3 regions of the Streptomyces sp. NPDC004542 genome follow, and region 3 is predicted to be linked to each of the others. Evidence: riboswitches for the same ligand, from Rfam matches in the RefSeq annotation. Region 3 holds a riboswitch; each other region holds the start of a gene.
The links. Region 3 has a riboswitch for cyclic di-AMP ahead of ABZX30_RS16825 (C40 family peptidase). Riboswitches for the same ligand answer to the same signal wherever they lie in the genome.
Positions count from the first base shown of each region.

Region 1: it holds a riboswitch for cyclic di-AMP, as region 3 does, so the genes downstream of both, ABZX30_RS15885 (peptidoglycan DD-metalloendopeptidase family protein) here and ABZX30_RS16825 (C40 family peptidase) in region 3, are expected to answer to the same signal.
Region 2: it holds a riboswitch for cyclic di-AMP, as region 3 does, so the genes downstream of both, ABZX30_RS05630 (transglycosylase family protein) here and ABZX30_RS16825 (C40 family peptidase) in region 3, are expected to answer to the same signal.

Region 1 is NZ_JBEXLP010000023.1:80,877-90,621, reverse strand. It holds gene ABZX30_RS15895 (tyrosine-protein phosphatase) at 1-186, opposite strand, end outside; gene ABZX30_RS15890 (alpha-galactosidase) at 357-2,429, shown strand; cyclic di-AMP (ydaO/yuaA leader) riboswitch at 2,736-2,895, shown strand; gene ABZX30_RS15885 (peptidoglycan DD-metalloendopeptidase family protein) at 2,900-3,826, shown strand; gene ABZX30_RS15880 (SGNH/GDSL hydrolase family protein) at 4,045-4,830, shown strand; gene ABZX30_RS15875 (TetR/AcrR family transcriptional regulator) at 4,966-5,568, opposite strand; gene ABZX30_RS15870 (MBL fold metallo-hydrolase) at 5,835-7,097, shown strand; gene ABZX30_RS15865 (ATP-binding protein) at 7,398-9,389, shown strand; gene ABZX30_RS15860 (roadblock/LC7 domain-containing protein) at 9,473-9,745, shown strand, end outside.
Region 2 is NZ_JBEXLP010000006.1:35,280-45,024, reverse strand. It holds gene ABZX30_RS05660 (serine/threonine-protein kinase) at 1-279, shown strand, start outside; gene ABZX30_RS05655 (glycoside hydrolase domain-containing protein) at 456-1,283, shown strand; gene ABZX30_RS05650 (SurA N-terminal domain-containing protein) at 1,482-2,129, shown strand; gene ABZX30_RS05645 (nucleoside triphosphate pyrophosphohydrolase) at 2,229-3,281, shown strand; gene ABZX30_RS05640 (cytochrome P450) at 3,278-4,570, shown strand; gene ABZX30_RS05635 (transglycosylase family protein) at 4,753-5,808, shown strand; cyclic di-AMP (ydaO/yuaA leader) riboswitch at 5,991-6,175, shown strand; gene ABZX30_RS05630 (transglycosylase family protein) at 6,180-6,899, shown strand; gene eno (phosphopyruvate hydratase) at 7,304-8,599, shown strand; gene ABZX30_RS05620 (septum formation initiator family protein) at 8,755-9,231, shown strand; gene ABZX30_RS05615 (DUF501 domain-containing protein) at 9,258-9,745, shown strand, end outside.
Region 3 is NZ_JBEXLP010000026.1:14,034-23,778, reverse strand. It holds gene ABZX30_RS16860 (urease accessory protein UreD) at 1-65, opposite strand, end outside; gene ureG (urease accessory protein UreG) at 53-733, opposite strand; gene ABZX30_RS16850 (urease accessory UreF family protein) at 923-1,597, opposite strand; gene ABZX30_RS16845 (urease subunit alpha) at 1,597-3,318, opposite strand; gene ABZX30_RS16840 (urease subunit beta) at 3,311-3,622, opposite strand; gene ABZX30_RS16835 (urease subunit gamma) at 3,633-3,935, opposite strand; gene ABZX30_RS16830 (hypothetical protein) at 4,391-4,675, shown strand; cyclic di-AMP (ydaO/yuaA leader) riboswitch at 4,980-5,191, shown strand; gene ABZX30_RS16825 (C40 family peptidase) at 5,195-5,668, shown strand; gene ABZX30_RS16820 (ATP-binding protein) at 5,810-6,268, opposite strand; gene ABZX30_RS16815 (helix-turn-helix transcriptional regulator) at 6,492-7,361, shown strand; gene ABZX30_RS16810 (DUF397 domain-containing protein) at 7,371-7,595, shown strand; gene ABZX30_RS16805 (8-amino-7-oxononanoate synthase) at 7,710-8,837, opposite strand; gene bioB (biotin synthase BioB) at 8,986-9,745, shown strand, end outside.

The DNA.
Region 1 (9,745 bases), on a different contig from region 3:
GACCGTGTGCAGGCCCAGGGAGGCGAGGAACTCCGCGTCCTGGTCGGTCGCGTGGGCGAGGTGGCCGCTGCGGAACAGCACCCCGGAGCGCACCCGCCGTCCGTCCGCCGTGGGCAGGCCGCCCACGTCCCGGAAATTGCGCACCCCGGTCAGCTCCGGCTCGGTCGACGGGACCTGCTGTGTCACGTGGGCTCCTCGCGGTCGCTCCCGCCGTCGCGGCTCGCCGGCGGGCCCCCGATGACGATACGACATCGGTTTTCCCGGGCAATCAGTTGTCCACAGGCGTTGCCTCCGGACCCTCATGCCCTTGATGATGTTGAGACGTGAGCGGATCTGTTGGCACTTGTGAGGGTTCGATGGTGGACATCGCCGAAAACGGTCGTACATGGCTCCTGACGGGGCCCACCAGCAGTTATGCGCTGCACCTCACGGAGGCGCACGAACTGCTCCACCTCCACTGGGGCCCGCGCATCGCGCTCGCCGACGCCGAGGCGCTCGCCGTGCGTCCGCTGCCCGGCTACTGGCCCTTCGAGTCCCCGCTCGACGGCCGCGAGGAGTACCCGGTGGAGGGCGGCCCCCGCTTCGTCCGGCCCGCCCTGTCCGTGCGCACCGGGGAACGGCGCGGCACCGAGTGGACCTTCGAGGCCCATGAGGCCGAGGGCGACGAGCTGCGGCTGCGTTTCCGGGACGGCTCCCTGGCCGTGACGCTGCACTACCGGATGCGCGGGGACGTCGTCGAACGCTGGGTGACGGTCGGCAACGGCGGCGACGCGCGCGTGGAGCTGCTGCGGGCCGACGCCGCCACCTGGACCCTGCCCGACCGGGACGGCTGGCGGCTGTCCCAGCTGCACGGCCGGTGGGCCGCCGAGTCCCGGCTGACCAGCGCGGCGCTCACCCACGGCGAGAAGGTCATCGGCAGCCGCCGCGGTCACACCGGCCACCAGCACCTGCCCTGGGTCGCGCTCGACACCGGCGCCGGCGAGGAGCACGGCGAGGTCTACGGCTGCGCCCTCGGCTGGTCGGGATCCTGGCGGATCGCGGTCGCCCAGCTCCCCGACGCGCGCGTGCAGATCACCGGCGGCGCCGGCTACGACGACTCGGGTCTGCTGGCCCTGGCGCCGGGCGAGTCGTACACCACGCCCGTTTTCGCGGGCCTGTGGAGCGACGCCGGCTTCGGCGGTGCCAGCCGTGCCTGGCACGCCTACCAGCGGGCGTACGTCATCCCGGACGCCGACCGGGACCGGCCGGTGCTGTTCAACTCCTGGGAGGCGACGAACTTCGACATCTCCGAGGAGCAGCAGGCGACCCTCGCCCGGCGGGCGGCGGCGATCGGCGTCGAGCTGTTCGTGGTCGACGACGGCTGGTTCGGCGCCCGCACCAGCGACCGCGCCGGCCTCGGCGACTGGACGCCCAACCCGGACCGTTTCCCCGGCGGCCTCAAGCCCCTCGCCGACTCTGTGCACGCCCTCGGCATGCAGTTCGGCATCTGGGTCGAGCCCGAGATGGTCAACCCGGACAGCGAGCTGTACCGCGCCCACCCGGACTGGGTGCAGTTCCAGCCGGGGCGGAAGCGGACGGAACTGCGCAACCAGCTCGTCCTGAACCTCGCCCGCGAGGACGTCCAGCAGTACCTCTGGGAGCAGCTCGACGGGCTGCTCTCCAGCGCCCCGGTCGACTATGTGAAGTGGGACTTCAACCGCTGCTTCACCGACGCCGGCTGGCCCGGCGAGCCGTACCCGCAGCGCCTGTGGGTGGACCACGTCCGCGCCTTCTACGGCCTCCTCGACCGGCTGCGGGCGGCCCACCCGGGCGTCGCCTTCGAGTCCTGCTCGGGCGGTGGCGGACGGATCGACCTCGCTGTCATGAGCCGTACGGACCAGGTGTGGACCTCCGACAACACCGACCCGCTGGACCGGCTGGTCATCCAGCACGGCTTCAGCCAGATCCATCCCGCGCGGGTCATGGCCGCCTGGGTCACCGACAGCCCGAACACCCAGCTCAACGGTCGGGTCAGCTCTCTGAAGTTCCGCTTCGTGAGCGCCATGGCCGGGGTTCTCGGCGTCGGTGGCGACCTCTCCGAATGGACGGAGGAGGAGCTCGCCGAGGCCCGGGAATGGGTGGAGCTCTACAAGGAGATCCGCCCGGTCGTGCAGCGCGGCGACCTGCACCGGCTGCGGCCGCCGGAGGGCGGGCTGAGCGCGGTGCAGTACCTCCTCGGGGACGAGACGGTCGTCCTCGCCTGGCTCCAGGCGCAGCGGTACGGGGAGCCGGTGCCCGCGCTGCGGCTGCGCGGCCTCGACCCCACGGCCTCCTACGAATGCCGTGAAACGGGAGAAGTCCACCGAGGTGCCGTCCTGCTGCACCACGGGCTGCCCACGGGGCTGCGCGGCGACTTGGATGCGACGGTCATCCGCTTGCGTCGTATGTGAGCTGTATGCACTGATTGCACCTTTCATCGCAACTAGCCAGGAAATAAAGGGTCATGTACGTCGAGTGGTGAGGAGCGTCATATTCGTGACCGTCCGTCGCGCGTCATGCCCACGTAATCCGCGTCGATTCCCGGGGAATCGAGGCGGTGCGGAAGAAGGGAATGCACGGAGGGTGACCGGGATGTCCCGTAACGGATCAAGCGAAAGGCGGACAGAGGGAACCAACTGCTTGTCCCTTCGCATCCTGCTCGCTTACGTTCGCCAGCAATCCGGACGGAACGCCGAATCCTGCCGCCGCCCGGAGCCCGGACACACTCACCCGTGCACGGCAGGAGCGGGGGACCCACCAGGCATGACGGCCTGTCCCGGTCTCCAGGACGGCCAGGGGTGAAGCCGCGCTCCGCGCGCGGCCGGGCAGCTCCAGCCCGAACCCGACAGCTCACCTCGCAGGCGCCGGAGAGGAATTCGCCATGCCCGCGAAGGGTAAGCACCGCCGTCCCAAGAACCGGCGTTTCACCCGTTCCATCGCCGTCGCCGGAACCGGCGGTGCCGCGCTGGCGCTGCCCCTCATGGGGGCCACCGGCGCCCATGCGGCCGTCCCGGCCGCCGCCAAGGACTCCGTCTCCGGGAAAGCGGTCCAGGCCGCGCCGGAGACCGGGAAGAAGGCCGCCGCCCCTGCGGGCGTGCGCGTCTACACCGTCCGCGAGGGCGACTGGCTCGCGAAGATAGCCCGTGAGCAGAACGTCAGCGGCGGCTGGCACCGGCTCTACGCGGACAACCGCGAGGCCGTCGGCGGCGATCCCTCGCTGATCCACCCCGGCCTGGAGCTGAGCCTCGGTGAGCAGGCCGCCGGCACCGGTGCCGACTCCGCCGCCCCGGAGAAGACTTCCTCCTCCGCGCACCCGACGACGCAGTCTGCCACGCGCTCCGCGACGCGGCCGGACGCGCAGCCCGAGCCGGCGTCCGCCGCGGCGCCGAACGCCGCCACCGGCTTCACCCTCCCGGTGGCGGGTGCCACCGTCGGCACCCGCTACCACGTGCCGGGCGGCATGTGGTCCAGCGGTTACCACACGGGCGTCGACTTCGTCGTCCCCACCGGCACCCCCGTCAAGGCCGTGGGCGCGGGCACGGTCGTCTCCGCCGGGTGGGGCGGCGCCTACGGCAACCAGGTCGTGATCCGGCTCGCCGACGGCTACTACGCGCAGTACGGCCACCTCTCCGCGATCTCCGTCTCGGCCGGGCAGAGCGTGGCCGCGGGCCGGCAGATCGGCCTGTCCGGCGCGACCGGCAATGTGACCGGCCCGCACCTGCACTTCGAGATCCGCACCACGCCGAACTACGGCTCGGACGTGGACCCGGTCGGCTACCTCCGCTCGCACGGCGTGCCCGTCGCCTGACCCGTCGCGCCGCTCAGGCTGCCGAAGGCCGGACCTCTGATCCCCGGGTCCGGCCTTCGGCGTGCTCCCGGTGCGCTCCGGCGTATTCCCGTGGGGCACATGTCCGCGAAGTGGCTTATCTCACCGTCCGTCAACCCCTTATTACGGTCGCGTAGGTCACACCGAAAGGTGAATCATGGGCCGACGTGGCAGACGATTCGAAGAGTGACAGCAGATCAGTGATCGGGTCGTACGTGGCGGTGGGGGACAGCTTCACCGAGGGCGTGGGCGACCCCGGCCCCGACGGGGCCTTCGTCGGCTGGGCCGACCGGTTCGCGGTCCTCCTCGCGGACCGGCGGCCCGAGGGCGACTTCAGGTACGCGAACCTCGCGGTACGCGGCAAGCTGCTCGACCAGATCGTGGCGGACCAACTCCCGCGCGCGGTCGAAATCGCCCCGGACCTGGTGTCCTTCTGCGCGGGCGGCAACGACATCATCCGCCCCGGCACCGATCCCGACGAGGTGGCCGAGCGTTTCGAGCTGGCGGTGGCCCAACTCGCCTCCGTCGCGGGCACGGTCATGGTGACGACCGGCTTCGACACCCGCGGCGTGCCCGTGCTCAGGCACCTGCGCGGCAAGATCGCCACGTACAACGGCCACGTCCGGGCGATCGCCGACCGGTACGGCTGTCCCGTCCTCGACCTGTGGTCCCTGAGGACGATCCAGGACCGGCGCGCCTGGGACCACGACCGCCTGCACCTCTCGCCCGAGGGGCACACGCGCGTGGCCCTGCGGGCCGGCCAGGTGCTCGGCCTGGAGGTCCCCGCCGACCCGGAGCAGCCCTGGCCGCCGCTCCCGCCCCGGGGCACGTTCGACATCCGCCGCGACGACGTCCACTGGGCCCGCGAGTACCTGGTGCCGTGGATCGGGCGCCGGCTGCGCGGCGAGTCCTCCGGCGACCATGTGACGGCCAAGGGCGCGCTGTCCCCGGACGACATCAGGATGCGGATCGCCCCGGTGGCCTGACCGGATCCCCTCCGGGAGCCCGGCGGCCGGCCACGACCGGCCGGCCGCCGCTCCCGGTCCGCCCGCCGGGACGCTGCCCGGTCCGGCCCCCGGCCCTCCGCCGGGCGGACGGCGAAAGCGGGCCCTGACGGTCGGTCAGGGTGCGCGGTCGAGGTTCAGTTCATGGGCCAGTGCCTCGTCCACCCACTCCTGGGCGCGGGACCTCGGCACCGCGCCGGCGTAGGACGTCAGCTGGACGGCGAGGCCGTCGAGCAGGGCGGTCAGGCGCAGGGCCGTGGCGGTGGGGTCCGGGCAGACGAACTCGCCCGCCGCGACGCCCTCGGCGATGACCTCGGCCAGCGCCGCCTTCCACTGCCGGTCCAGTTCGCCGGTGACCTCCCGCAGGGCGGGCTCCCGCAGCGCGACCGACCAGCCCTCGATCCACAGCCGCCAGCCCTTGGCCCGGCCGGTGGGCGCGTACCAGCGCACGGCGGCCCGCAGCCGGCGCAGCGCGGACGTACGACGGCCCAGCAGCCGCCGCAGCTGCGCGAGGTCGCCCTCGGCGGCGTGCGCGAAGGCGGCGGCGACCAGCTTCTCCTTCGTGGAGAAGTGGTACAGCACCAGCGCGTTGCTCACGCCGAGCGCCGTGGCCACGTCGGCGATCCGCACCGCCGCCACGCCCCGCGCCTCGATCTGCTCGACGGCGGCGCCCAGCAGTTCCGCCCGCCGCTCCGGCACGCTCAACCGCACTCTCGCCACGCCGTCACCCTAATCGGTCACGCGGGTCCGGTGGCGACGTGGTCCGGCCGTTTGGTCGGCGGTACCGCCCGAAGCTTCGCGATCCCCGGCGGCCGGCCGGGAACGGCGGCCGGACCGTCCGCTGAACAGCCGGTCGGCACGGTGGAGTGTCCGACGGTAGCGGGACCCCGCCCGGCGGGCGGGGCAAGCCATAACCGGACTTCGTCCCCGGTTGTCGGAGCGGCCGACCATAATGGAGAGCCTCGCCGACTCCAACTGGAGGTACCGTGACCCGATCGGGTTCCCTGCGTTCCGGGCTGCGCACGCTGCGGCCCGAGGCCTTCGGCGCGGAGCCCGGCGGTGAGCGCCTGGCCCGCATCCGCAGATCGCCCCACTTCGAGGACGGCGTCTTCCAGAACCCCGGAGGCACCGCCCGCACCCGGCCCTCCGGTTCGGCCCTGGACCTGGCGAAGGTCTTCCTCGACCGGGACACCCGCCCCCGGCGCTCCCCGCGGGGCACCGTCCCGGTGCACCCCACCACCGTCGCCGACCTCGCCCGGCCGCCCGCCACCGGGCTGCGGCTGACCTGGACGGGCCACTCCAGCGTGCTCGCGGAGATCGACGGGCGGCGTGTGCTGTTCGACCCCGTCTGGGGCGAGCGTTGTTCTCCCTTCCCGTTCGCCGGGCCCAAGCGGCTGCACCCGGTTCCGCTGCCGCTGGCCGCGCTCGGCCCGGTCGACGTGGTCGTCATCAGCCACGACCACTACGACCACCTGGACCTGCCCACCATCAAGGCGCTGGCCGGGACGGACACCCTGTTCGCGGTGCCGCTCGGCGTCGGGGCCCACCTCGAACGGTGGGGCGTGGCCGAGAGCCGGCTGCGCGAGCTGGACTGGCACGAGGCGACCGAGGTCGCCGGCCTCACCCTGACCGCGACGCCGGCCCGGCACTTCTGCGGGCGCGGGCTGCGCAACACCCAGCACACCCTGTGGGCCTCCTGGGCCGTCGCCGGCGCGGAGCACCGGATCTACCACAGCGGCGACACCGGCTGGTTCGACGGCTTCAGGGAGATCGGCGCCGAGCACGGCCCGTTCGACGCCACGATGATCCAGATCGGCGCCTACAGCGAGTTCTGGCCCGACATACACATGACACCCGAGGAGGGCATGCGCGCCCACCTCGACCTCCAGGGCGGCCGGGCCAGCTCCGGTGTGATGCTGCCGATCCACTGGGCCACCTTCAACCTGGCCCCCCACCCGTGGGCGGAACCCGGCGAGGGCACCGTCGCGGCCGCCCGGGCGGCCGGCGCCCGTGTCGCGCTGCCCCGCCCCGGCGAGCCCTTCGAACCGACCGCCGAGACCGTCCCGTCCGAGCCGTGGTGGCGCAGTGTGGCCCTCGCCCCGGAGGGCGGCTGGCCGGAGGCGGCCGCGCGGACCGCGGTGAAGGCCACCGCCGGCTCGGCGGCCCTCGCGCAGGCCGGCACGGCCGGTGACGCTGCCGGCCGCACGGCCGAGGACGAGGGGGATCCGGAGGCCGTTCCGGCGGGCTGAGCGCCGGGCGGGGCAGCCGCACGACGCAGGGCCGGCGAGGGCCGGGGAGCGAGGAACTCCCCGGCCCTCGTGGTCTGTTCGTGACCACATCCGACCAGGTCGGATCGAGGATTTACGGTTCTGTTCCGGCACCTCCGGCCGGGTTGTCGGTCTGTCGTACGACGCCTCATACCAGAGCGGGACCATCCCCGGGGGACTTTGTCAACTGCCCGCCACGCGTGATGCGGAGGCGACTACGGTGAGTGTCCGTCGGACGACGCAGGGCCGAACCGTGCCCGCCGGACCAGTACGAGGACACCCATGTCTCACCTCCGCGCACCGGCCGCGCGCGCCGACCGCCGTGAGGGCGGCCGGCACGGGCGGCCGGCCGCCCGCCCCGTTCCCGCACTGCCCGATACCCCCCTACGGCCACAGCTCCTCCGCCTCGCGGTGCTGCCGCCCGTCGCCGTCGCGCTCAGCGCCGGCGCGGCCGTCCTGGTCACCGTCCGCTCCGCCGGGTTCCACGCCGGCCTCACCCTGTGGACGGTGCTCGCCGGAGCGGTCTCGGTGACCGTCGCCGCCCTCCTCATCGCCGCCGTCGCCGCCGACCGCACGGCCCGCTCGGTGAGCGCCCGGGTCGGCGCCCTGCGCCGCAGCGCCGCCCGCGGCGAGGCCGACCTGAGGGCCCTGGTCGAGACGCTGCGCAAGGGCGACACCCCGCCCCCGCGCAAGCCGCGCGGCGGACCCCCGCAGGACGCCGACGACCTCGAACTCCTCGCCGCCGACCTCGCCCGCGCCCGCGACGGCGCCGTCCTGGCGGTCGTCCAGGCGGCCCAGCTCTCCAGCCAGGCGGGCAGCGAACAGAAGCTCGAGGTCTTCGTCAACCTCGCCCGGCGGCTGCAGTCCCTCGTGCACCGGGAGATCTCCATCCTCGACGAGCTGGAGAACGAGCTCGAGGACCCCGACCTGCTCAAGGGCCTCTTCCACGTCGACCACCTCGCCACCCGCATCCGGCGCCACGCCGAGAACCTCGCCGTGCTCGGCGGCGCCGTCTCCCGGCGGCAGTGGAGCAACCCGGTCCCCATGACCGAGGTGCTGCGCTCCGCCATCGCCGAGGTCGAGCAGTACTCCCGGGTCCGGCTGGTCCCGCCCGTCGACGGCCGGCTGCGCGGGCACGCCGTGGCCGACGTCATCCACCTGCTGGCCGAACTCGTCGAGAACGCCACGCTGTTCTCCGCCCCGCACACCCAGGTGCTGCTCCGCGCCGGCCTCGTCACCGCCGGACTCGCCGTCGAGGTCGAGGACCGCGGGCTCGGCATGCCGGTCGGCGAGCAGGCCCGGATGAACGCCCTGCTCGCCGACCCCGACCAGGTCAACGTCGCCGGACTGCTGGCGGACGGGCGCATCGGTCTCTTCGTGGTCTCGCAGCTCGCCCGGCGGCACGGCATCACCGTCCGGCTCCAGACCAACATCTACGGCGGTGTGCAGGCGGTCCTCGTCGTACCGCAGGGCCTGCTGGGCACGGAACCGGACGACGCGCCGGACACGGGGCACGCGGGCAGGGCGTACGCGGTCCCGGGCCACGCGCACCCGGGGCGCGGGGCCACGAGGTGGATCCCGGCGCCGCCGGCCCCCCTGGTCCCGCCGGTTCCGCAGGCCCCGCAGCAGCAGCCGCGGGCGATGCTCCGGGCCGACGGTCCGGCGGACGCGAGCCGGCCCGTCGCCACCGACGGCCACGGACGGCACGCGCACCGCGGGCCCGGAACCCCGGCGGACGAGGGCACGCCACCGCCCCTGCCGGTGCGCGGCGCCCACGATGCCCGGCCCACACCCGCGGAGGCCGCGCCCGGCATCCGGCCCGACGAGCCACGCACGGTCGCGGAACACACCGCCGCGCCCCTCACCCCGCGAGGCGGCGGCACCGTGCGCGGCACCATGGGCAAGCCCCGACTGCCCCGGCGCCGCGCCCAGGAGCACCTCGTGCCCCAGCTGAGGGGCGGCCCGGCACCACGCCAGGACGGCGACACCCTCGCCGGCCACGACCCCGGCCTGATGGCCGCCTTCCAGCGGGGGATCGGCCTGGCCGAGGCGCAGCAGCACCTGGAGAAGGCCGACGCCCTCCCGGCAGAGGCGACGCGGACGAGCCACACGGAGCCGGCCCCCAGGACGCCGGCCCCCATGACGCCGGCCCCCATGACGCCGGCCCCCATGACGCACGACCCAGTGGCGCACGACCCAGTGGCGCACGACCCGGTGGGCGCGGCCCACCACGAGCTCACCGTCCGGCCCGACGGGAGCGCCCCGGCCGGATGACCTCCCACCCCAGCCCGGTACCCACCCGCACCACCGTCTCCAGCGCTCCCGCAGACCTTCGTACCCCAAGGAGTCGATCCACCATGGCGAGCGATGCGCCGACCGCCCAGGTTTCCGACCTCGACTGGCTGATGAGCGGCCTCGTCCAGCGCGTACCGCACACCAGCAGCGCGGTGCTCCTGTCCTGCGACGGGCTCGTGAAGTCCGTCCACGGCCTCGACCCCGACAGCGCCGACCACATGGCCGCCCTCGCCTCCGGCCTGTACTCGCTCGGCCGCAGCGCGGGCGTCCGGTTCGGCGACGGCGGAGACGTCCGGCAGGTCGTCGTCGAACTCGACTCGACCCTGCTGTTCGTC
Region 2 (9,745 bases), on a different contig from region 3:
CAGTGCCTGGAACAGCTGGGCGAACCCGCGGCGGCACTGGCCGAATACCGCGCGCTGCTGCCGTACTACGAGAACCAGTACGTCTCCGGCGACCCGCAGCTCGCCCACGACGTCCGCCGCCGCATCGGTCACCTGCTGCTCGCCCTCGGTGACCGGCCCGCCGCCCACGACACGCTCGCGCGCCTCGTGCTGGACGTGGAGCGCCTGCACGGACCCGGGCACCCGCTGGCCGCCGAGGTCAGGCGGACCCTGCAGTGGCTGGGACAGGTCCGTGGCTAGTCTTTGCCGTTTCCTGGGAGATCCTTGTGATCTTCCTGGGGCGGGGTTTCCCGAACGGGGGGACGGCGCGGGATAGGTTGCGGTCCGTTTGTGCCACGCAGTCTTCGCCATGCACTTTTCGCCACGCGAATCGCCGCGCGGTTTTCGCACACAGCACTACAGGGGTGGGGTCTTCCATGTCGAGCCATCGGCACTCCAAGAAGCGCAGGTACGTCACGTGGGCCGTCGCCGGTGCCGCCGTCGTGGCCGGAGCGGGGATCGCCGCGCAGACCTCCATGGCCGCCACCACCTGGCCCGCGCAGAAGACGTACACGGGCCGCGCCTTCGACACCTGCGCCGCGCCCTCCCAGTCCGCGATGAAGGCCTGGCACACCGGGTTCTACGGCGCCGCCGCCGTCTACGTGGGCGGCAAGAACCGCGGCTGCGCCCAGCCCAACCTCACCGCCTCCTGGGTGAAGTACGTCAGCGGCCTCGGCTGGAAGCTGATCCCGCTCTACGTCGGCGCCCAGCCGCCCTGCCAGTCCGGCTCCAACCCGGAGAAGCTGACCGCCTCCACCGCCGCCTCACTCGGCGCGTCCGACGCCGCCGACGCCGTGGCCAAGGCCTCCGCGCTCGGCATGAAGGCGGGCAGCCCGGTCTACCTGGACATGGAGGCGTACGACACCACGAACAAGTCGTGCAACGACGCCGTGCTGACGTACGTGCGTGCCTTCGACAAGGGCCTGCGCGCCAAGACGTACCGCTCCGGCTACTACGGCTTCACCAGTTCCAGCGCGAAGGCCGTCGCCACCGCCACGGACAAGACGGACCTGCCCGGCAACCTCTGGTACGCGCTGTGGGACAAGCAGAACACCACGACCGCGGACTGGCCGTGGGGCTCCACCCAGTTCACCAACCACAGCCGCGCCCACCAGTACATGGTCAACAGCAAGGAGACGCACGGCGGCGTCACGATCACCGTCGACCGTGACGCGTGGGACGCGCCGGTGGCCATCACCGGCTGACCGGCGGCCTCCCGGGACGCGCGGCGGTGCCCGAAGCGCGCGCGAATCGTTGGTCGAATGGGTTGGCCAGAGCTTGCCCACTGCCTACCATCGATCATCGCAAGACCTTGTGCGCCCGCTCGTCGCCCGATCACCACCCCTGACGGAGGAGGCGCTGGCGCGCCGCACCTGTTATTGCAATCTCCCTTGGAGGTCCCCTTGCACCGCCGCCGTCGCACCGCGCTCGTCCTGTCCGCCGCGATCGCCGCCGCGGCTCCCCTGCTCGCCGCCTGCGGAAACGACGCGCACGCCGGCGCGGCGGCCGTCGTCGGCGGACAGCGGATCACCGTCGCCCAGCTGGAGAGCCGGGTGAACGAGGTGCGCCGGGCGCAGCAGGCCGCGGTGCCGGACGAGGCGCAGTACCAGCAGGTCCTGGCCTCCACCAGCAGCCTCACCCGCGACACCCTGCACAACATGGTCCTCGACCGGGTGCTGCACCGTGCCGCGCAGGACCAGGGCGTCACGGTCAGCCGCAAGGAGATCCAGCGGATGCGCACCGGCTTGGAGCAGCAGGCGGGCGGGGCGAAGGGGCTGGAGACGACCTGGCTGCAGAAGTACGGCATCGCGCCCGCGCGCCTCGACGACAATCTGCGCCTCCAGGTCGAGGCGCAGAAGCTCGCCACCGAGCTCGGCACGGACACCACCCAGCCCGCGTTCTGGAAGGCCCTGTCCACCGCGTCCGAGGAGCTCCACGTCGACCTCAACCCGCGCTACGGCACCTGGGACGTGCAGAAGAGCAGCCGGGTCGACGCGAAGACGCCATGGCTGCGGGAGGTCACGGCGAGCGGGACACAGGAGACGGCGTAGGCAGGGTCCGGGCCGGAGGCCGGTCACACGATCCGACTGTCATCCCCGCCCTGTGGACAACGCGCGAGCCCCCCGGCCGGTGTGCGTTACGTTCGAGGCGTGAACACCACCAGCCTCGAAGACGCCCAGGTGCCGGGCCCGGACGCCGCCCCCGGCCGGATCGTCCTGCTCACCACCAGCCACCGTGTCGCACCCGGCCTGCTGTCCTGGCCCGCCTGGCAGGCGCTGCGCGCCGCCGACCGCGTGCTGTGCGCGGACGGCGCCCATCCGCAGCTGCCCTACCTGCGCGAGGCCGGGACGGCAGTCGACGAGGCCGCCCCGACCGCCCAGGAACTCGTCGACGCCTGCGCCGGCGGGCACACGGTGGTGGTCGTGGCGACGGGCGAGGGCGAGCCGGCCCTGACGGACGGCCTGGCCCGCCTGGCCGGCACCGGCCGGGTCCGGATGCCGGAGCTGGAGCTGCTCCCCGCCTCCTACGACCTGCCCGGTGCCCGCCTCCTCGACCTCGTCCAGGTCATGGACCGCATCCGCGCCGAGTGCCCCTGGTCCTCCCGGCAGACCCACGAGGGCCTGGTGAAGTACGGCATCGAGGAGGCGTACGAACTCGTCGAGGCGATCGAGGCCGGCGACCGCGAGGAGCTGCGCGAGGAACTGGGCGACGTCCTGCTCCAGGTCGTCTTCCACGCCCGCATAGCCGAGGAGAACCCCGACGCCCCCTTCTCCATCGACGACGTGGCCGGCGGCATCGTCGCCAAGCTCATCCACCGCCACCCGCACGTCTTCGGTGACGCCACGGCCGAGACCCCCGAGGAGGTCAAGGAGCACTGGCTGCGGACCAAGGCGGCCGAGAAGCGGCGCACCTCCGTGACGGAGGGCGTCCCCCTCGGCCAGCCCGGCCTCGCCCTCGCCGCGAAGCTCTCCTCCCGGGTGCGCACCGCGGGCCTGGACGTGCCCCTGCCCCAGGGCGAGGGCATCGGCTACGACCTCCTGGCACTCGCGACGCGTGCCGAGGCGGACGGCGTCGACCCCGAGGCGGCACTGAGGGCGGCGGCACGGGCCTACCGGGACGCGATACGGGCCGCCGAGGGTGTGGCGGGCCGGCCCCGGCCCCCGAGGCACGCGCCGGAAGGCCCGGATACCGTCGGGGGGTGACCAACCAGCCCCACCCCCACGCGGCCCCCGGCACGCCCGGCGCGCCCGGCCCAGAACTCTTCACCTGGGAGTTCGCGAGCGACCCCTACCCGGCCTACGCCTGGCTCCGGGAGCACGCGCCCGTGCGGCGCACCAAGCTGCCCAGCGGGGTGGAGGCCTGGCTGGTCACCCGGTACGCCGACGCCAAGCAGGCGCTGGCCGACCCGCGGCTGTCGAAGAACCCCGCGCACCACGACGAGCCCGCGCACGCCAAGGGCAAGACGGGGATTCCGGGGGAGCGCAAGGCCGAGCTGATGACGCATCTGCTCAACATCGACCCGCCGGACCACACCCGGCTGCGCCGGCTGGTCAGCAAGGCGTTCACTCCGCGCCGCGTCGCCGAGTTCGCGCCGCGGGTACGGGAGCTGACGGACCGGCTCATCGACGGGTTCGCCGCGAAGGGCTCGGCCGATCTCATCCACGAGTTCGCCTTCCCGCTCCCCATCTACGCCATCTGCGACCTGCTCGGCGTCCCGCGCGAGGACCAGGACGACTTCCGGGACTGGGCGGGCATGATGATCCGGCACGGCGGAGGACCGCGCGGCGGGGTCGCGCGGTCGGTGAAGAAGATGCGCGGCTACCTCGCCGAGCTCATCCACCGGAAGCGCGAGGCGCTCCCGGCCGTACCGGCGCCCGGCGAGGACCTCATCTCCGGTCTCATCCGCGCCTCCGACCACGGGGAGCACCTCACCGAGAACGAGGCCGCCGCCATGGCGTTCATCCTCTTGTTCGCGGGGTTCGAGACGACCGTCAACCTCATCGGCAACGGCACCTACGCCCTGCTCACCCACCCGCGGCAGCGCCAGCTGCTGCAGGCCTCCCTGGCGCGCGGCGAACGGGACCTGCTGGAGACCGGTGTCGAGGAACTCCTGCGCTACGACGGCCCGGTGGAGCTCGCCACCTGGCGGTTCGCCACCCGGCCGGTCACCGTCGGCGGGCAGGACATCGCACCCGGCGACCCGGTCCTCGTCGTACTCGCCGCCGCGGACCGGGATCCCGAGCGGTTCGCTGACCCGGACGTCCTCGACCTCGGACGACGTGACAACCAGCACCTCGGTTACGGCCATGGAATCCACTACTGCCTCGGCGCCCCGCTCGCCCGGCTGGAGGGCCAGACCGCACTCGCCACCCTCCTCACCCGCCTTCCCGACCTCCGGCTCGCGGTGGAACCGGCCGATCTGCGGTGGCGTGGGGGACTCATCATGCGCGGACTGCGCACCCTGCCCGTGGAGTTCACGCCCGTGCGGTGACCGACGGGTGAGCGGGGAAGGGCCCGCGCGAAAGATGACACGCGCTCAACTTTGTGATCTTCACGTGATCTGCGCGGCATTAACTTGTGACAAGTGATCGTCTGCCGATACGTTCACTCGTCAGCGCGGCGTCTCTCCGCAGTCGCCGCGCTGGTCACTGCTGTCTTGCGAAAGGTCACCGCATGCTCTCCGGGAACGGTCGCCACCGTCGCCCCCGTCAGGCTCCGGCCCTCCTCGTCGCGGCCGGAGTGACCGGCTCCGCCATCGCCATCCCGCTGCTCGGCGCATCCGCGGCACACGCGGCCGACGGGACCACGTGGGACAAGGTGGCCGAGTGCGAGAGCGGCGGCTCGTGGAGTGCCAACACGGGTAACGGCTACTACGGCGGTCTGCAGATCTCCCAGGACGACTGGGACAAGTACGGCGGCCTCGCGTACGCCGCCGGCCCGGACGAGGCCAGCCGTTCGCAGCAGATCGCGGTCGCCGAGAAGATCCTCGCCGACCGGGGCACCGAACCCTGGACCACCTGCGCCCTGCTCTCCGGTCTCACGTCGAACTCCGGTTCGGTGAACGTGGACACGGGCGTCGGAGGGTCCGGATCATCCGGTTCCGGCGATTCCTCCTCTTCGTCCAAGTCGTCTGACGCGTCTGGCGTGAAGGGGTTCAAGAGCTCCAAGGGCTCCAAGGAGTCCGCGGATTCTTCGGACACTTCGTCTGGTTCATCGGGTTCGTCGGGATCGTCCGGTTCTGGTTCCAGCTCCTCGTCCTCGCGCGACTCGGGCGCCGGTGCCGCCGGCTCTCAGGATGCCGACGACTCCTCCGGCTCCACCGGTTCCGGCGCGTCGGACAAGTCGGCGTCCTCCGGTTCCGGGAAGCCCCAGGAGGGCGGCAGCTCGTCCTCGATGTCTCCCGAGATCGACAAGTCGGACGATTCATGGCAAACCGGCGGCTCTTGGAGTCTTGTGGACACCGGGGCGATCAGTGGCGGCCGTCATCGGGGCGACAGTGCGGACGAAAGCGTGACAAACGGTCAGGACGGCGCCACCTCCGGCCGTCACGCCGCACGCGACTACACCGTCCGCGCCGGTGACACCCTCGCCTCCATCGCCGACTCCCTTGACCTCGAGGGCGGATGGCGCGCGCTCTATGCCGCGAACAAGGACGCCATCGGGGCCGACCCGAACAACATCGCCGCCGGTCAGACCCTGGAACTGAGTGTCGAAACGGGTGCAAAGTAGCGGGAGTTGACACCCCATTTTGGGCTTGTTGTCCGGTTTGGTGAAAGTGTGGGATGAGTCTCAGAAGCCCTGATCGTCTTTGAAATTCGGCGGATCGCGTGTCTACGGTCGTGACCGCTCGCCAACGCGGGCCCCGGCCGCCGCAACGCCGAATCCTGCCAGCGGCTGCCCGGGAACAGTCGTCGCGTCAAGCGCCGTAGGCAGGAGCGGGGGACCCAAGGTAGGCGCCGGGCCCGGAGGTCGACAGACCACCGGGGACGGCTAGGGGTGGAGCCGTGCCTCGCACGAGAACCGTGCGAGTTACGGCCGGGCAACTCAACCGGCCCGAACCCGACAGCTCACCTCGCAGGCGTCGGTGAGGGGATCGATCCATGCTGTTTTCCGGCAAGGGCAAGCACCGCCGTCCGTCCAAGGCCGTCCGCGCCATCGCAGTCGCCGGTGTCACCGGCGCCGCCGTCGCCGCCCCGCTGATGGCGGCCGGCAACGCCTCCGCCGCCACCGCCTCCGAGTGGGACACGGTCGCCCAGTGCGAGTCCGGCGGCAACTGGTCCATCAACACCGGTAACGGCTACTACGGCGGTCTGCAGTTCTCCGCCTCCACCTGGGCCGCGTACGGCGGCACGCAGTACGCCCCCCAGGCCAACCAGGCCTCCAAGGCCCAGCAGATATCCGTCGCCGAGAAGGTCCTCGCCGCGCAGGGCAAGGGTGCCTGGCCGGTCTGCGGCAAGGGCCTGTCCGGCGCCGCCTACACCGGTTCGAGCAGCGGCTCCGCCGGCTCTTCGGGCTCCTCCGGCTCTTCGAGCTCCGCCGGTTCCTCGGGCTCCGCCGGCAGCACCAGCCGCTCGGCCGACCAGCAGGCCGCCTCCCGCTCCGCGGAGCGCCCGGCCGCCAAGAAGACCGTCACCACCCCGACCGGCAAGAAGGTCAAGAAGGGCGACGGCGAGTACAAGGTCGTCAAGGGTGACACCCTCAGCTCGATCGCCGCGAAGCACCACGTCGCCGGCGGCTGGCAGAAGCTGTTCCGGCTGAACAAGGACATCATCGCCGACGCCGACGTCATCTACCCCGGCCAGCAGCTGCACCTGAAGTGACACCCGGCTGGTAGCAGAGCCACAGCGCCCTCACATCCGTGGCCCCCATGATGGGACCCGTGAGGGTCCCGCCCCCGTCCCCCGTGGGGCTCCCCGCCCCGGTGCGTGTTCCCCCGCACGCACCGGGGCGGGGTTTTCTCTTCCCTCCTCCCCTCCCTCCTCCCCCTCCCCTCTTCTCCTCCCGCCCGTTCCCCTCCCTCCCGCTCCTTCTTGTCCTTCGACTTGTCCTTCGACTTGTCCTTCCGCACGAATTTGCCTCCCCGCCCTTTGTTCCGGGCAGGAACAATGTGTACCGTCGCCGTGTCCACGGGACGGTCGGTCGGCTGCTGACGCCCCGGGGACGGTTAGGCTCTAGTCGCAAGGCACACCAGCCCCGCACTTTCAGCGTCACATCCAAGAAGGAGATGCTCGTGCCGTCCATCGACGTCGTCGTAGCCCGGGAAATCCTGGACTCCCGAGGCAACCCCACGGTCGAGGTCGAGGTCGGCCTCGACGACGGCAGCACGGGTCGTGCCGCCGTCCCGTCCGGCGCCTCCACCGGCGCCTTCGAGGCCATCGAGCTCCGCGACGGTGACCCCAACCGCTACCTGGGCAAGGGCGTCGAGAAGGCCGTCCTCGCCGTCATCGAGCAGATCGGCCCGGAGCTGGTCGGCTACGACGCCACCGAGCAGCGTCTGATCGACCAGGCGATGTTCGACCTCGACGCCACCGACAACAAGGGCTCCCTGGGCGCCAACGCCATCCTCGGCGTCTCGCTCGCCGTGGCCCACGCCGCCTCCGAGGCCAGCGACCTCCCCCTCTTCCGCTACCTGGGCGGCCCGAACGCGCACCTGCTGCCGGTGCCGATGATGAACATCCTGAACGGCGGCTCGCACGCCGACTCCAACGTGGACATCCAGGAGTTCATGATCGCCCCGATCGGCGCGGAGTCCTTCTCCGAGGCGCTGCGCTGGGGCGCCGAGGTCTACCACACCCTGAAGAAGGTCCTGAAGTCCAAGGGCCTGGCCACCGGCCTCGGCGACGAGGGCGGCTTCGCCCCGAACCTCGAGTCCAACCGCGCCGCCCTCGACCTCATCATCGAGGCGATCAAGCAGGCCGGCTACATCCCGGGCGAGCAGATCGCGCTCGCGCTCGACGTCGCCGCGTCCGAGTTCTACAAGGACGGCAAGTACGAGTTCGAGGGCAAGTCCCGCTCGGCCGCCGAGATGACGGAGTACTACGAGGAGCTCGTCGCGGCCTACCCGCTGGTCTCCATCGAGGACCCGCTGTTCGAGGACGACTGGGCCGGCTGGAAGGTCCTCACCGACAAGCTCGGCGACAAGGTCCAGATCGTCGGCGACGACCTGTTCGTCACCAACCCGGAGCGCCTGGCCCGCGGCATCGAGGAGGGCACCGCCAACGCCCTGCTGGTCAAGGTCAACCAGATCGGCTCGCTGACCGAGACCCTGGACGCCGTCGAGCTGGCCCAGCGCAACGGCTTCAAGTGCATGATGTCCCACCGCTCCGGCGAGACCGAGGACGTCACCATCGCCGACCTGGCCGTCGCCACCAACTGCGGCCAGATCAAGACCGGTGCCCCGGCCCGCTCCGAGCGCGTCGCCAAGTACAACCAGCTGCTGCGCATCGAGGAGATCCTCGACGACGCGGCGGTCTACGCCGGCCGCAGCGCGTTCCCGCGGTTCCGCTCCGCGAACCAGTAGGCACGGCAAGGCGTCCGCCGAGGTCTTGGAGGGCTGACCCAACCGGTCAACCACGAGTGAGGCCTAGCCAGTCGTACGTACGTCCCCGTACCCGGTCCCGTACCGTGTCCGGGGACGTACGCACGTAGGAAACACCAGGGGAGGCGGAGAGCCAGATGGCCGCGAAGGAACGGGACCGTTTCTCCACCGCGACCAGGATCCGGCTGCTCGGCGAGCAGACGGCGGCCCGGGTCTACCGCTCCCAGACCAAACGGCAGGCCCACCGGTCCCGGCTCACCAGCCGGGCCGCGCTGCTCGCCCTCGTGGTGTGCACCCTGGTGGTGGCCCTGGCCTACCCGATGCGGCAGTACGTCTCGCAGCGCGCCCAGATCGCCGACCTGCAGCGGCAGAAGCAGCAGGCCGCGGAGCGGGTCGAACAGCTGCGCGACCTCAAGGCGCGGTGGCAGGACGACGCGTACGCCGAGCAGCAGATCCGGCGGCGGCTGCACTATGTGATGCCGGGGGAGACCGGATACGTCGTGATCGACCCGGACGCGACCAAGCAGGCGCGGGCCGACCTGGTGGCGGCCGACCGCCCCTGGTACGCGAACGTCTGGGACGGGGTCGACAAGTCCGACGCCTCCGACCAGTGAACCCACAGAGAGACTTTCGTACAGGCATGGAAACTCCCCCCCGCCGCCCGACCACCACCCCTCGGGGGCAGCGCTGCGCGCTGACGGTGTTCGATCTGCCCTCCACTCCGCGCACCGAGCCCACCGACGCCGACGTCGAGGCATTCCAGCTGCAGCTGGGCCGGCCCCCGCGCGGACTGCGCGCCATCGCGCACCGGTGCCCGTGCGGGCAGCCGGACGTCGTGGAGACCGCCCCCCGGCTGCCGGACGGCACGCCCTTCCCGACGCTGTACTACCTGACGTGCCCGCGCGCCGCCTCGGCGATCGGCACGCTCGAGGCCGACGGCGTGATGAAGGAGATGACGGAGCGGCTGGCCTCCGATCCGGGGCTCGCGGCCGCCTACCGCGCCGCGCACGAGGACTACATCCGGCGCCGCGACGAGATCGAGGAGCTGACGGGCTTCCCGAGCGCCGGCGGCATGCCGGACCGGGTGAAGTGCCTGCACGTCCTCGTGGCGCACTCGCTGGCGGCGGG
Region 3 (9,745 bases):
CGCCCGTCGTCCCGGGCGGTGATCCGGGCGGCGGCCCGCACCCCGGTCGCGGTCACGCCGTCCACGCGGCGAGCCGCCCGCGCACCCATCCGGCCACCTCCATCACGCCCGCCTCGCTCCTGAGCGACTGGAACACCACCGGCAACCCGGCCCGCTGCGCCTTCGCGTCGGCGGCCATCCGCGCCAGGTCGGAGCCCACGTACGGCGCGAGGTCGGTCTTGTTCACCACGAGCAGATCGGCGGTGGTGACCCCCGGACCGCCCTTGCGCGGGATGTCGTCACCCCCGGCGACGTCGATGACGAAGATCTGCGCGTCCACGAGCCCCTTGGAGAAGGTCGCGGTCAGGTTGTCCCCGCCGGACTCCACCAGGATCAGGTCCAGCGGCCCCACCTCGTCCTCCAGGTCCTCCACCGCTTCGAGGTTGGCCGAGATGTCGTCCCTGATGGCGGTGTGCGGACAGGCCCCCGTCTCCACGGCGGCGATCCGCTCCGGCGGCAGCACGGCCTCCCTGAGCAGGAACTCGGCGTCCTCCCGGGTGTAGATGTCGTTCGTGACGACGGCCAACGACAACGTGTCGCGCAGCGCCCGGCAGAGCGCGGCGACCGTGGCGGTCTTCCCGGACCCGACCGGCCCGCCGAGCCCGATCCGCAGGGCCCGGCGGGCGCCGTCGGGCCGGTGGGCGTCGGCGCTGAGGGCGGGGGCGGTGTGCGTGTGGGAGTGGTCGAGATGCATGCGAAGAACTCCATCGGTCAGCACGTCCGGGATCCCCTCCGGGGGATTCGAGGACGAGGCCGTTCAGGCCGAACGGTGGCCCAGGGGCGGAGCCCCTGGCGGGGTGAAAGGGGCGGAGACCCTGGCGGGGTGACAGGGGCGGAGCCCTTGGGGGACGGGAAGGGTAGGGGCGGCGGGGGCGGAACACTCCTACGACGCGAACAGCCGTACGGGCCAGGCCGCGTGCCACTGTGCCCCCACCTCCAGCAACGGCGCGGACGCCGCGGGCAACGCGTCGACCCCCTCCCCGCCCACCCGCAGCGCCGCCTCCACCGCCCGGTCCGCGACGCGATCCAGCTCCGGCGCCAGTCGCGCCAGCACCGCGGTGGCGTCGAAGGGATCGAGACCCAGCAACCGCACCGTCGCGGTCGCGGGCCCGCTCACGCTCTCGTACGCCGCGCAGTACGCCGCGTCCAACGCCTCGAGGCCGGCCGCCCGCGCCGCGAGCCCCAGCACCACGGGCTGATGGGCCCCCTTGGGGAACTTCCCCGCCACGGCGTCCAGTTCACCGCACGGCCAGGCAGCCCGAGCGGCGCGCAGGAGTTGCCGCCCCAGCCGCCGCGCGGCACCCCGCAACGCGGGCGACGGGGTCCGCGCGTCCGCCGCCGCGTCCAGGGCCACGGGATCCACCCCGAGCACGGCAGCCGCGGCGAGCGCGGCGGCCACCAGCCCGGCGGTGTGCAGCCGCCCCCGGCAGAAGTCCTCCAGGCTCCCGGCCCCGCCGATCCGCCCGGCCTTGACGGCCGCCTCGGCCCCGCCGGAGTGGGCGTGGCCGCCGGCCGGGAAGCGGCCGTCGGCCAGCACGAGAAGTGCCGCCCTGGACATCAGAAGAGGAAGTAACGCTGGGCCATGGGCAGTTCGGCCGCCGGTACGGCCTCGACCGGTTCACCGTCGATCCGCACGGCGAAGCTGTCGGGGTCGACCTCGACGCGCGGCCGGGCGTCGTTCTCCTTCATGTCCGCCTTCGTCACGCCACGCGTCGACTCGATGGCGAGGAAGCGCTTGCCCAGGCACAGCCGTTCCGGCAGCCCGTCGTCGAGGGCGAGCGGCGCCACGAAGTTGACGGAGTTGGCGGCGGGCGCCCGTCCGACGGCCCCGTACATGGGCCGCGGGAGCACCGGCTGCGGTGTCGGGATGGACGCGTTCGCGTCGCCCATCTGCGCGTACGCGATCTGGCCGCCCTTGAGGACGAGGAGCGGCTTGACCCCGAAGAACGCGGGCTCCCACAGCACCAGGTCGGCGAGCTTGCCGGTCTCGACGGAACCGATCTCGCGGGCGAGGCCCTGGGCGAGCGCGGGGTTGATCGTGTACTTGGCGACGTACCGCCGCACCCGCCGGTTGTCCGCCCGGCCGTCCCCCGGCAGCGCACCGCGCCGGCGCTTCATCACATGGGCGGTCTGCCAGGTCCGCAGGACGACCTCACCCACCCGCCCCATGGCCTGGGAGTCGGAGGAGATGATCGAGATCGCGCCCAGGTCGTGCAGGACGTCCTCGGCGCCGATCGTCGACGGCCGGATCCGGGACTCGGCGAAGGCCAGGTCCTCGGGGACGGCGGGGTTGAGGTGGTGGCAGACCATCAGCATGTCGAGGTGTTCCTCGGCGGTGTTGACGGTGAACGGCCGCGTCGGGTTGGTGGAGCTGGGCAGCACGTGCGGCTCGGAGACCACGGTCATGATGTCCGGCGCGTGCCCGCCGCCGGCGCCCTCGGTGTGGTACGCGTGGATGCCTCGACCGGCGATCGCGGCGAGCGTGTCGCCGACGAAACCGGCCTCGTTGAGGGTGTCGGTGTGGATGGCGACCTGGATGCCGGTGCGGTCGGCGACGGTCAGCGAGGCGTCGATGACGGCCGGGGTGGAGCCCCAGTCCTCGTGCAGTTTCAGGCCCAGCGCGCCGCCGCGGATCTGCGACAGCATCGCCTCGTGCGAGACGGTGTTGCCCTTGCCGAGGAAGCCGATGTTGAGCGGGTAGGCCTCCATCGCCTCCAGCATCCGGGCCAGGTGCCAGGGGCCGGGGGTGACGGTGGTGGCCTTGGAGCCCTCCGCCGGGCCGGTGCCGCCGCCGACCAGCGTGGTGATTCCGGCGGACAGGGCCTCGTCGGCGATCTGCGGGCAGATGAAGTGGACGTGGGCGTCGATCGCGCCGGCGGTGAGGATCCGCCCGTTGCCGGCGATGACCTCCGTCTCCGGGCCGATCACCAGGTCCGGGTGGACGCCGTCCATCGTGTCGGGGTTGCCGGCCTTGCCGATCCCGGTGATCCGGCCGTCCCGGATGCCGACGTCGGCCTTGACGATCCCCCAGTGGTCGACGATGACGGCACCGGTGACGACCGTGTCGGGGGTGCCTTCCGCGCGCGTGGCGCGGGACTGGCCCATGGACTCGCGGATGACCTTGCCGCCGCCGAAGACCGCCTCGTCGCCGGCGCGTCCCGGGCCGCCGGAACGGTCCTCCTCGATCTCGATCAGCAGGTCGGTGTCGGCGAGCCGGATCCGGTCACCGGTGGTCGGGCCGAACAGGTCCGCGTACGCGGCGCGGGAGATCTCAGGCATCCAGGGCACCTCCGGTCTCCCCGCGCAGGCCGGGCACGACCCGGGCGCCGCCGATCGGGACGAGTTCGACGTCGACGGGGATACCGGGCTCGAAGCGCACGGCGGTGCCGGCGGCGACGTTCAGGCGCGTGCCCCGCGCGGCGGCGCGGTCGAACTCCAGGCCCGGGTTGGCCTCGGCGAAGTGGTAGTGGGAGCCGACCTGGACCGGCCGGTCGGCGGCGTTGAGGACGGTGAGCCGGGTGACCTCGCGCCCGTCGTTGAAGACGACCGGGTCGTCGGCGAACAGGATCTCTCCGGGAATCATCTACGGCCCCTCAGACGATCGGGTCGTGCACGGTGACGAGCTTGGTGCCGTCCGGGAAGGTGGCCTCGACCTGGACGTCGTGGATCATCTCGGGCACGCCTTCCATGACGTCGTCCCGGGTGAGCAGCGTGCGCCCGGAGGACATGAGTTCGGCGACGGTGCGGCCGTCGCGCGCGCCTTCGAGGAGGTGCGAGGTGATGAGGGCCACCGCCTCGGGGTGGTTGAGCCTGAGCCCGCGGGCCCGGCGTTTGGCGGCCACGTCGGCCGCGACGTGGATCAGCAGCCTCTCTTGCTCGTGCGGGGTCAGTTGCACGTCCCACCTCACAGTCCTCGCTCCGGACCGTGCGGGGTCCGGTTGCCGCGGCCACGGGCCGAAGTCCCTGGTGGCGTGGATCGGCAGGCTAGTGGGGGCGGGTTTCGACGACGTTAACCGAGTCGTGATCCGCCGGCCGCCGGCGTGCGGGCCGCGCGTGCCCGCCGGCGCCGCGGTGTGCTCCGCGTGGACCGGGACCGCCCGCTCGTGGTCGTGCGGGACCTCGGTGTGCGGGCGGGCGAAGCGGAGCGCGGAACCGCCGGGGGCCGGACCGTATACGGCGCGGTCGTCGCCCCACGGCGGGAACCGCGGGCGGGCTCGGTGGTGCCCCTGCCGGGCCCGCCCGCGGCCCGCGGGGAGGCGCGAGGAGGCACAGGGGGCCCCGCCGCGGGCGCGGTCATGCCGTCCGGCGGCTTCCCCGGGCTTGTGCGGCTCCCGGGACGCGCTAGCCGCCGCTGCCCGCCCTGACCCGCACCGAGGGTGAGCTGATCGACCGTTACCTGGACGTGGTCGACCTGCTGGGACGCATCAACCCGGCGCAGCACGGTGACACCCACCGCGGGCTGCGGGCCGCCCAGGCGCTGGTGCGCAAGGCGGTGGAACTGCGCGACGCGCTGGCGTCGGTGCACCAGCGGGGCGAGACGGAGTTGCACGCGGCCACCCCGGCCCGGGCGCTCAGGGCGCTGCACGGCGAGCGCCGTACCGAGCGCGTCACCGCGCCCCCGGACGGGGCCGGTTGAGGCTTGCGCGTTCGAGTCTGAGTCGAAACGGACCAAAAGACGTACCTACGTTCGGAGTAACCGCGCATCCTTTTTCAGGGCCTCCGAAGTCGCGCGAAGCTCCCGGCCGATGACTGCCGGGAGCGACTTCTGCCCTGGTCGGAGGGTGCGCGGTGGTCACGGCAGCGGCTCGAGAACAGACCTGTCCACCCAAACGGGTGAGTGGTGAGTAACACCACAAATCCCCGGTTCCGTTGGGATTTTCAGACAGGTGTGGGCGAAGATCCCTGTCTGACGACAAGCCCCCGCCACCATGGCGGGGCGATCCGGGCGGACGCCGAGTCCTGCCGCCGCCCGGATGACCGGTCGACAGGAGTGGATCGGCAGGAGTGGAGGACCCAGGCAAGACGGGTCGCCGGAGCGGACATCTGTTCGCCTCCGAGCAGCCCTTGGGGTGAAGCCGCGGCAACGCGGCCGGGCAACTTCGCCAGCCCGAATCCGACAGGTCATCCTTCACAGGCGGCTGACGAAGGGTTGCGCATGACTGCGCTCAATCGTGTCCCGTCGCTCATGGCCCGGGCCGGCACCGCCTCGGCCTTCGCCATCGCCGCCGTGGGCGGCTCCATCGTGGTCCCGGGCGTCGCCTCCGACGCCGCGGCCGCGACTCCGGCGACCAAGGCGCTCCAGATCGCGGCGTCCAAGAAGGGCGCTCCGTACAGGTGGGGCGCCACCGGTCCGCGCAGGTTCGACTGCTCCGGACTCACGCTGTACTCGTTCAAGAAGGCGGGCAAGAGCCTGCCCCGGACGGCCGCCCAGCAGTACAACAAGACCCACCACGTCTCGGCCAGGAACCGCAAGGCCGGAGACCTGGTCTTCTTCCATTCGGGGTCGAACGTCTACCACGTCGGCATCTACGCCGGAAAGGGGAAGATCTGGCACGCCCCCAAGACAGGTGACGTGGTGAAGCTGCAGAAGATCTGGACGAAGAGCGTCTGGTACGGCCGGGTCAGCTGACCGGCCGTCACGGCTCGCACGGCTTTCGGGGACAGGGCCACACCCGAAGGCCGCGCGAGCCGTTCCAGGCCCGGACACAGCCCCGGACGGGCCTGTGGAGGCCCGGCGAGGTCGTGGAGGACCGGCGAGATCCTAGGTCTCCTAGGTCTCCTGTCGGCCCGCTGCCGCGACCGGTCGTTCCGGTCGCGCCCACGGCAGCTCGATGAGCACGGTCTTGCCTCCCTCGCGGGTGCGCCGCACCCGCAGCCTGCCGCCGGACTCGGCGGTCAGCCAGCGGATGATGACCATGCCGCGGCCGTTGTCCTGCTGCACGGCGGCGGGAAGTCTCCTCGGGAGCTGGGGATGGCTGTCGGTGACGCCGATGTGCAGGTGTTCGTCACGGTCGAGCGCGAGCTCCACCGTGAAGGTGGGTGACTGCCCGAAGGTGTGCTGCACGGCGTTGGTGGCGAGCTCGGAGACGATGAGCCGGACGGTGTCGGCCACCTCGGTGTCCGGTGGAAGGCCCCACTCCGCGAGGGTCGCCACGACATAGGTGCGGGCGGCGCGGACCGAGGCGGGATCGCTCGGCAGAGTGACGGATGCTTCCAGGTGGTCTGCCATGGCGACGTCGTCCCTTTCCCACGGGACCGGAGTCCGACACGAAGCGGATGGTTCGAGTACGGTCCCGGACTGGTGCTTCATCGCCAGACTGCCATCAGCACGCCGGTCAGCGGGTGGGATCCACCAAGATATGCATATATCTGTCGCTCGAAGCGGTGAACTCTGCGACGGCAGAGCGTATTCGGGCGGCGCGTAAGGAGTAATGGCGAGTAAGGAGTGGCCCATGCAGAACGGTCCCGCGGTGCGCCGCCGGAAACTGGGCGCCGAACTGCGCGCGCTGCGCACCGGTGCGGGGTTCACCAGTGGTGAGGCCGCCCGTCTGGTGGGCTGGCACCAGTCGAAGGTGAGCCGGATCGAGACGGGCGCCAGCGGAGTGAAACCGGCCGATGTGCGGTTACTCCTGGACGCCTACGGGGTGACGGACCGGCAACTGCGTGAGTTGCTGATGGTGCTGGCGGGATCGGACGAGGGCGGGGGCCGTCACCACTGGTGGCACGCCTACCGGGGGGTGCTGCCGCCCGCCTACCGTGACTTCATCAGCCTGGAGTCGCAGGCGAGCGCGATGCGCACTCTGGAGACATCGGTGGTCCCGGGGCTGCTGCAGACACCGGAGTACGCCCGCGCGGTCACCGGGGCGGCCGTGGGCGGGGGTGTCGACGACGCCGAGGAGCGGCTGGACACCCTGGTGGAGGTGCGGCTGGCCAGGCAGGACGTGCTGCGGTCGGATCCGCCGCTGAAGCTCAGCGCCGTCCTCGACGAGGCGGTGCTGCGGCGGGAGGTCGGCGGGCCGGACGTGATGGCACGGCAGCTTCAGCGGCTCGTCGAGGCGGCGCGCATGCCGCACGTACGCCTCCAGGTGTTGCCGTTCTCCGCCGGGGCGCATGTCGGCATCACCGGCCCTTTCGTTATCTTCTCATTTCCGCGCACTTCTGATCTGGATGTGGTTGTTCTCGACCACTTGACGAGTAGCCTCTACCTCGAGCGGAAAGAAGACCTCCGGGCCTACTCAGAGGCCTTCAGCTCCCTTCAGATCCACGCCCTTTCCCCCGAGGACTCGTTGGATTACCTCGCCGGTATGAGTGACGGCGCGTAAGGAGGCACCATGTCTGCACTGCCTCGGAACGTACTTTCCAGCACCGAACTGCACGGTGTGCGGTGGCTGCGCAGCAGCTACAGCACCGGAGCGAACAACTGTGTGGAGACGGCGAGGCCGCGCTCCGGTCCCCGGACCGGGCTGCTCGCCGTGCGCGACTCCAAGGACCCGGCCGGCCCCGCGCTGCTCTTCTCCCCCGGGAGCTGGGCGGGGTTCCTCGCCGCCCTGCGATGACCCACTGATCGGATCAGGTTCCTTCTGATCCGATCGAGCCCCATCAAGCCCTATCAGCTTCGATCAGATCTGATCAGACTTCACCCAGGCGGTGCACGGCCGTGTCACGCCGACTCACGGTCGCGTCTCGCCGATGACTCGTACAGCGCGTTCGATCTCGGCCCCGGAGAGGTCCGCACGGGCCGTCAGCCTGAGCCGTGAGATGCCGTCGGGCACGGAAGGAGGACGGAAGCAGCCCACGGCCAGGCCTGCCGTCCGGCAGTCGGCCGCCCAGCGCACGGCCTCCTCCGGGGACGGGGCACGCACGGAGACGACCGCGGCGTCCGGGCGCACCGCCTCCAGCCCCGCGGCCGTCAGGCGTGCGTGCAGTTCGGCCGCCACCTCACGGGCCCGCGCCGCCCGTTCCGGCTCGCGGCGCAGCAGCCTGAGGGCCGCCAGGGCCGCGCCCGCCGCGGCGGGGGCGAGACCGGTGTCGAAAATGAACGTCCGTGCCGCGTTGACCAGGTGGTCGATCACCCGGGCCGGTCCGAGGACGGCACCGCCCTGGCTGCCCAGCGACTTGGACAGGGTGACCGTGACGACCACGTCCTCGGCACCGGCGAGCCCGGCCGCGCAGGGTGCTCCCCGGCCGCCGTCGCCCAGGACACCCAGGCCATGGGCGTCGTCCACGACCATCCCGGCACCGTGTTCCCGGCAGGCCTCGGCGAGCGCGGCCAGCGGCGCCGCGTCCCCGTCGACGGAGAACACCGTGTCGGAGACGACGACCGCGGCTCCCTCGTGCGTGTTCAGGGCTTTGCGGACCGCCTCCGGGTCGGCGTGCCCCACGACCTGGGTCGTGCCCCGGGCCAGCCGGCATCCGTCGATGAGGGACGCGTGGTTGCCCACGTCGGAGACGATCAGGGAGCCGTGCGGTCCGAGCGCGGTGACGGCCGCGAGATTGGCGGCGTAGCCGGAGGAGAACACCAGGGCCGCCTCGAAGCCGCAGAACGCGGCGAGCTCGTGTTCGAGCTCGGTGTGCAGCTCCGTGGTGCCGGTCACCAGCCGGGAACCGGTGGCGCCGCCGCCCCAGGTCCGGGCCGCCGCCGCGGCCCCCTCGGTGATCTCGGGATGACGGGCCAGGCCCAGGTAGTCGTTGCTGGCGAGGTCGAGGAGCGGTGAGCCGGCGGCCCGGGGCCTGAGGGTCCGTACCAGCCCGGCGCGGCGGCGCAGCTCCGCCTGGTCGTCGATCCAGCCGAACGCCATGGCTCCTCCGGGGATTTTGTAGGCAGTGGACAGACACTAGCCGGACGGCCGACCGCCCAGGATGTGGCAATACCCACACGAGCAACCAGCCTCCGTTGTGCAAACTCTCCTTGGCCCGGAGCGGTCACGTAGGACAGGATCGGACCTCATGGACCTGCTGAACACGCTGGTGGACAAGGGGCTTCGGCGCGAGCTGCCGACCCGCGAGGAAGCACTCGCCGTACTGGCCACCTCCGACGACGACGTACTCGATGTGGTGGCCGCGGCCGGCAAGGTGCGCCGGCACTGGTTCGGCCGGCGCGTGAAACTCAACTACCTGGTCAACCTCAAGTCCGGCTTGTGCCCGGAGGACTGCTCCTACTGCTCCCAGCGGCTCGGCTCCAAGGCCGACATCCTGAAGTACACCTGGCTCAAGCCCGACGACGCCTCCAGGGCGGCGGCCGCGGGCCTGGCCGGGGGTGCCAAGCGGGTCTGCCTGGTGGCCAGCGGGCGCGGTCCGACGGACCGGGACGTGGACCGGGTCTCCCAGACGATCAGGACGATCAAGGAGCAGAACGAGGACGTCGAGGTCTGCGCCTGCCTCGGCCTGCTCTCCGACGGCCAGGCCGAGCGGCTGCGGGACGCGGGCGCGGACGCGTACAACCACAACCTCAACACTTCCGAGGGCACGTACGCGGACATCACGACCACGCACACGTACGCCGACCGGGTGGACACGGTGCGCAAGGCGCACGCGGCCGGCCTGTCCGCCTGCTCCGGTCTGATCGCGGGCATGGGCGAGAGCGACGAGGACCTGGTCGACGTGGTCTTCTCGCTGCGCGAGCTGGACCCTGACTCCGTTCCGGTGAACTTCCTGATCCCGATGGAGGGCACCCCGCTCGCCAAGGACTGGCACCTCACCCCGCAGC